Streptomyces venezuelae: one gene and its partner. The protein of the gene in region 1 interacts with the protein of each later gene in a pairwise test. Links are inferred from orthologs where the notes say so. Each region holds a gene or a part of one and is shown on either strand. Other genes may lie near its edges.

What was found.
Region 2: the proteins of ftsZ (region 1) and rlmN interact in binary tests that used the Escherichia coli proteins (3 or more experiments, as listed by UniProt). The link is inferred for Streptomyces venezuelae from one-to-one orthologs.

What each region holds. Positions count from the first base shown.
Region 1 is NZ_CP029192.1:6,578,678-6,581,874, forward strand. The notes cover bases 313-3,195. They hold ftsZ (cell division protein FtsZ), read left to right. Parts: upstream 313-1,080; coding sequence 1,081-2,310; downstream 2,311-3,195. Other genes in these bases: DEJ48_RS28890 (cell division protein FtsQ/DivIB), read left to right, coding at 313-805; pgeF (peptidoglycan editing factor PgeF), read left to right, coding at 2,328-3,038; DEJ48_RS28910 (YggS family pyridoxal phosphate-dependent enzyme), read left to right, coding at 3,045-3,195. Outside these bases: more of DEJ48_RS28890, read left to right, coding at 14-312; more of DEJ48_RS28910, read left to right, coding at 3,196-3,197. UniProt on the Escherichia coli protein: Essential cell division protein that forms a contractile ring structure (Z ring) at the future cell division site. The regulation of the ring assembly controls the timing and the location of cell division.
Region 2 is NZ_CP029192.1:2,593,296-2,596,403, reverse strand. What follows is about bases 160-2,953. They hold rlmN (23S rRNA (adenine(2503)-C(2))-methyltransferase RlmN), read left to right. Parts: upstream 160-900; coding sequence 901-2,007; downstream 2,008-2,953. Other genes in these bases: DEJ48_RS10695 (thiamine ABC transporter substrate binding subunit), read left to right, coding at 2,273-2,953; DEJ48_RS10705 (hypothetical protein), read right to left, coding at 160-394. Also shown: more of DEJ48_RS10705, read right to left, coding at 1-159; more of DEJ48_RS10695, read left to right, coding at 2,954-3,108.

The DNA of each region.
Region 1 (3,197 bases):
AAGGCAGGGGACCGTGGCCGGACCGACCACCGCCGAACGGCAGCAGAAGAAGTCCGGCCCGCCCCGCCCGCAGCGCATCCGCCGCCCCCGGCTGCCGCGTTCGCGCACTGTGATCATCGTTTCGGTGCTCGTCGTACTGCTCGGCGCCGGGGCGGTCTGGTTGCTCTACGGCTCGCAGTGGCTGCGTCTCGAGACCGTGAAGACGTCGGGAACGCGCGTCCTGACGCCCGAAGAAGTCCGCGAGGCGGCCGACGCCCCCGTCGGGACACCACTGATTTCGGTCGACACGGATGCGCTCGAAGGCCGGCTGCGCGCAAAATTGCCCCGAATTGACTCGGTTGACGTCGTCCGCTCCTGGCCGCACGGAATCGGGCTCAAAGTGACGGAGCGCAAGCCGGTTCTCCTCATCGAAAAGGGCGGAAAGTTCGTCGAAGTGGACGCCAAGGGAGTGCGATTCGCCACGGTCGGACGCGCGCCCGGCGGAGTTCCGAAGCTCGAATTGCGGGTGGACCGGGACGGCGCGGCGGCCAGCCTGCGCCGCTTCGGCACCGACCGGCTGCTCCGCGAGGCGGTGCGGGTCGCCGGTGACCTCCCCGAAGCGGTCGCCCGCGATACCCGGAACGTCAAGGTCCGTTCGTACGACTCCATCTCCCTGGAGTTGAAGGGCGGACGAACCGTCGACTGGGGCAGCGGCGAGAAGGGGCGTTCCAAGGCCACTACCCTCACCGCGCTCATGAAAGCGGCACCCAAGGCACGGCACTTCGACGTGAGCGTCCCCACCGCGCCCGCATCGTCCGGAAGTTGACGCATATCGCCGCAGGCCAGCACCCTGGTTCGGCAGCGCTATGGCTGATCACATAGGGTGAAAAGAAAAACGGGAGGTTCGGCGTGTTCGTTGAACGTGCGCCACTTGTCGACTTAGTGTCCTGTTCGGAAGAGTCCAAGGAACAGACACACTGGTAACCCTAAACTTCAGCGTTAGGGTTCGGGTCGGCGTTCGGACCGTCCCATTCGGCATCAGTCGCCGCATCGCATCGATGCGAAACGGCGACACGTAACTCGAGGCGAGAGGCCTTCGACGTGGCAGCACCGCAGAACTACCTCGCAGTCATCAAAGTCATCGGTGTCGGCGGCGGTGGTGTCAATGCCATCAACCGGATGATCGAGGTCGGTCTCAAGGGCGTCGAGTTCATCGCCATCAACACCGACGCGCAAGCCCTGTTGATGAGCGACGCCGACGTCAAGCTCGACGTGGGCCGTGAACTCACCCGCGGACTCGGCGCCGGCGCCAACCCGGCCGTCGGCCGCAAGGCCGCAGAGGACCACCGCGAGGAGATCGAGGAGGTCCTCAAGGGGGCCGACATGGTCTTCGTCACCGCCGGCGAAGGCGGCGGCACCGGCACCGGCGGCGCACCCGTCGTCGCCAACATCGCGCGCTCGCTCGGCGCCCTCACCATCGGCGTGGTCACCCGGCCCTTCACCTTCGAGGGCCGCCGCCGCGCCAACCAGGCCGAGGACGGCATCGCCGAGCTGCGCGAAGAGGTCGACACCCTCATCGTCATCCCCAACGACCGGCTCCTGTCCATCTCGGACCGCCAGGTCTCCGTCCTCGACGCCTTCAAGTCGGCGGACCAGGTCCTGCTCTCCGGTGTCCAGGGCATCACCGACCTCATCACCACGCCCGGCCTGATCAACCTCGACTTCGCCGACGTCAAGTCGGTCATGTCCGAGGCCGGTTCGGCGCTCATGGGCATCGGCTCGGCCCGCGGCGACGACCGCGCGGTGGCCGCGGCCGAGATGGCGATCTCCTCGCCGCTCCTGGAGGCGTCCATCGACGGCGCCCGCGGCGTGCTGCTCTCCATCTCCGGCGGCTCGGACCTCGGCCTCTTCGAGATCAACGAAGCGGCCCAGCTGGTCAGCGAGGCCGCGCACCCCGAGGCCAACATCATCTTCGGCGCCGTCATCGACGACGCGCTCGGCGACGAGGTCCGGGTCACCGTCATCGCGGCGGGCTTCGACGGCGGGCAGCCACCGTCCAAGCGCGACAACGTGCTCGGCTCGGCATCGTCCGGCCAGGCCAAGCGGGAAGAGCCCGCGACGCCCGCCCGGCCTGCCGAATCGTCCCGTCCGGCCTTCGGCGGACTCGGCTCCGTCACCCCGCGCGACGAGCCCGCCACCCCGGAGCCCGCGGAGGCGGCCCCGGTGAGCGAGACCCCGTCCGCGCCCTCGGCCCCGCCGCAGGTTCCGCCGGCCCGTCCCTACCAGGACAGCCAGGCCGAAGAGCTGGACGTGCCGGACTTCTTGAAGTGATAAGCAAGCACAGCACCGTGAGCGGCGCGCACTTCGCCTTCACCGACAGGTGGGGCGGGGTGAGCGCCGTTCCGTACGAAGAGCTCAACCTGGGCGGCGCGGTCGGCGACGACCCCGAGTCCGTGCGCACCAACCGCACGCTCGCCGCCAAGTCCCTGGACCTCGACCCGGTCCGCGTCGTCTGGATGAACCAGGTGCACGGCCGCGATGTCGCGGTGGTCGAGGAGCCCTGGGCTCCGGACGCCGAGATCCCGGCCGTCGACGCGGTGGTGACCACCCGCGCGGGCCTCGCCCTCGCGGTCCTCACCGCCGACTGCACGCCCGTTCTGCTCGCCGACCCGGTCGCCGGGGTGGCGGCCGCGGCCCACGCGGGCCGCCCCGGCATGCTGGCGGGCGTCGTTCCCGCCGCCGTCGAGGCCATGGTGCAGCTCGGCGCGGAGCCCGGTCGCATCGTCGCCCGCACCGGTCCCGCGGTCTGCGGGCGTTGTTACGAAGTGCCGGAGGCGATGCGCGCCGACGCCGCCGCGATCGAGCCCGCGGCGTACGCCGAGACGAGTTGGGGCACGCCCGCGGTCGACGTGACCGCCGGGGTGCACGCCCAGCTGGAGCGGCTCGGGGTGCGCGACCGGGAGCAGTCGCCGGTGTGCACCCTGGAATCCGGTGACCATTTCTCGTACCGCCGCGACCGGACCACCGGTCGTCTCGCGGGCTATGTCTGGCTGGACTGATACGGCATGACGGAGCGAAAGTCCCAACTGGCCGCGAACCTCGCGCAGGTCGAGGAGCGCATCGCCGCGGCGTGCGCCGCGGCCGGGCGCAAGCGGGAAGAAGTGACCCTGATCGTGGTCACGAAGACCTACCCCGCCAGCGATGTGCGGATCCTCTCC
Region 2 (3,108 bases), 4.0 Mb from region 1 along the record:
CTATGACGCTAAGACCAACTAGGTCCGCGCCAGGGAGGCTGGCTCTTCTGGTACGCCTATCCCGAGCGTTGTTCCAGACCCACACTACTGAGTGCCAGTGCTCCAGCAGAACCTCTGCAAGGGCTTCGCCCACCTCCCAAGGCAACGGTTCAGCTTCACTCGCAAGGAGGTCACCCACAGTCTCCACAGCCATCTCTGTGGTCGCCAGTGCGCGAAGCTCCTCAATTATTGCAGCGCTGGACTCTAAGTCGCCCACTCTCTCGGCCCACGGACCGTCTCCTAACTCGACCATCACCTCAGGCGTTAACCGAACGCCTGACCAGGCGACGTCGCCCTGAGCTCCTGCGAAAGCAGATTCGCCGGCACGAATGCGCGGCGAGGATTGCTGCGCCATACGTAAGTCCCCTGCCATGCCTGGTGGGGTCGACTGTCAGCGCACATTGCCCCCCACGCCCTCCCTTGCGAACCAAGATTGTCTCGACCGTCTTTGCCGATGTCTACAGTGCGTCAGGGGTCGAAACTCCTCGTATCTCAAGAGTGCGCACTCGGGTGTGTCGCTCAGGAGAGCGCGAGCGGCGATCCCTTTGATGCGGAGGCGGGGTTCTGGCAGGTCAAGTGCAGTGCGGAACCGCGACCATTCGTGCACCCTCTGTCCTCCCCCGCTGAGACGCCTGTCACCACGTACACGCAGCAGGCCACCGGTTTGTGCGTTCTGGCAGCTGTAGGGGCGAGCGTTCAAGCGGGTGAGTCCGGCCCTTTGCCCAGCTCAAGCGGGATAGCGCCGGGCCGTCTGTGGGCCGTCGAAGGGCGACCCACAGCGACCACCGACGACCAATGACGACCCCCATCAATGCGCGGTGACCTGGTCGACGTCTGTGCGTCTGCGACACTGGAAGGACCATGCCTGTACCCGGAGAACTCACTTTCGTCGCGCCGCGCGGTGCCAAGAAGCCGCCGCGGCACCTCGCCGACCTCACGCCCGCCGAGCGCAAGGAAGCCGTCGCCGCCATCGGCGAGAAGCCGTTCCGTGCCAAGCAGCTCTCGCAGCACTACTTCGCGCGGTACGCGCACGATCCGGCGGAGTGGACCGACATCCCGGCCGGGGCGCGGGAGAAGCTGCGTGAGGCGTTGCTGCCCGAGCTGATGTCCGTGGTGCGGCACATCAGCTGTGACGACGACACGACGCGCAAGACGCTGTGGCGGCTCTTCGACGGGACGCTCGTCGAGTCGGTGCTCATGCGGTACCCCGACCGGGTCACCATGTGCATCAGCTCCCAGGCGGGCTGCGGCATGAACTGTCCGTTCTGTGCCACGGGGCAGGCCGGTCTCGACCGGAATCTGTCGACCGGCGAGATCGTGCATCAGATTGTTGATGGCATGCGGGCGCTGAGGGACGGCGAGATTCCGGGGGGTCCGGCTCGGCTTTCCAACATCGTCTTCATGGGGATGGGCGAGCCGCTCGCCAACTACAACCGTGTGACAGGGGCCATTCGCCGCCTCACCGACCCCGAGCCGGACGGCCTCGGGCTCTCGCAGCGGGGGATCACCGTGTCGACGGTGGGGCTCGTGCCCGCCATTCACCGGTTCTCCGACGAGGGCTTCAAGTGCCGGCTCGCGATCTCGCTGCACGCGCCGGACGACGAGCTGCGCGACACCCTCGTGCCGGTGAACACGCGGTGGAAGGTGCGGGAGGTGCTGGACGCGGGGTGGGAGTACGCCGCGAAGTCCGGACGCCGGCTCTCCATCGAGTACGCGCTGATCCGCGACATCAACGACCAAGCCTGGCGTGGTGACCGGCTCGGGCGGCTGCTCAAGGGCAAGCCCGTGCACGTGAACCTGATTCCGCTGAACCCTACGCCGGGCTCGAAGTGGACCGCCTCGCGGCCCGAGGACGAGAAGGCGTTCGTGGAGGCCATCGCCGCCCACGGTGTGCCCGTCACGATCCGGGACACCCGGGGGCAGGAGATCGACGGGGCGTGCGGCCAGCTCGCCGCCGCCGAGCGGTAGGCGAGCAGTAGGCGAGCGCTGGGCGAGAGGTAGTCTGGCGGGCGTACGGCTCGTACGAGTACACACATCTGCATATTCCGACAGGGGAGCGCCACAGCGCTGAGAGTGCGGCCACTTGGACAGGTGGGCCGCAGACCCTCTGAACCTCGCCCAGGTCATTCTGGGTAGGAAGTTCGGGCATCACTCAAGCTGTAGCGCCCTGCCCGCGTGCCGTCGGTGCGCGGGCGGGGCCGCGTCTTCTCCTGGTCACCCAGGAGGAAAGTCAGTGAGCACCACCAAGTCAGGGAGCACCAAGAAGGTCGCGTTCACCGCCGTGGCAGTGGGCATCGGGCTCGTCGCCGTCTCCGCGTGCGGCAGCTCCGACGGCGGGTCCGGGAAGGCCGACTCGAAGAGCGTCACGCTCGTCAGTCATGACTCCTTCAATGTCTCGAAGGACGTGTTGAAGGACTTCGAGAAGCGGTCCGGATACAAGGTCAAGGTCCTCAAGGACGGTGACGCGGGCGCCGCCGTGAACAAGGCGATCCTGTCCAAGGACAACCCTCAGGGCGACGTCTTCTTCGGCGTCGACAACACGCTGCTCTCGCGGGCCGTCGACAACGGGCTCTTCCAGTCGTACCGGGTCAAGGGTGCGGAGAAGATCAAGCCGGAGTTCCTGGCCGACGGGGACAGGAGCCGGGTGACGCCCGTCGACAGCGGTGACATCTGCGTCAACTACGACAAGAAGTACTTCGCCGACAAGAAGCTCGCGCCGCCGAAGTCCTTCGAGGACCTGACCAAGCCCGCTTACAAGGATCTGCTCGTCACCGAGAACGCCTCGACCTCGTCGCCCGGCCTCGGCTTCCTGCTCGGCACCGCCGCCAAGTACGGGGACGACGGGTGGGAAAGCTACTGGAAGAAGCTCAAGGCCAACGGCGTCAAGGTCGTCGACGGCTGGGAGCAGGCCTACAACGAGGAGTTCTCCGGGTCCGCGGGGGGCAAGAAGGCCAAGGGGGACCGGCCGCTCGTCGTCTCCTATGCCTCCTCGCCGCCCGTCGAGGTGCTGTACGGCAAGCCGCAGCCGAAGCAGGCGCCGACCGGCGTCGCGACCGGCACCTGCTTCCG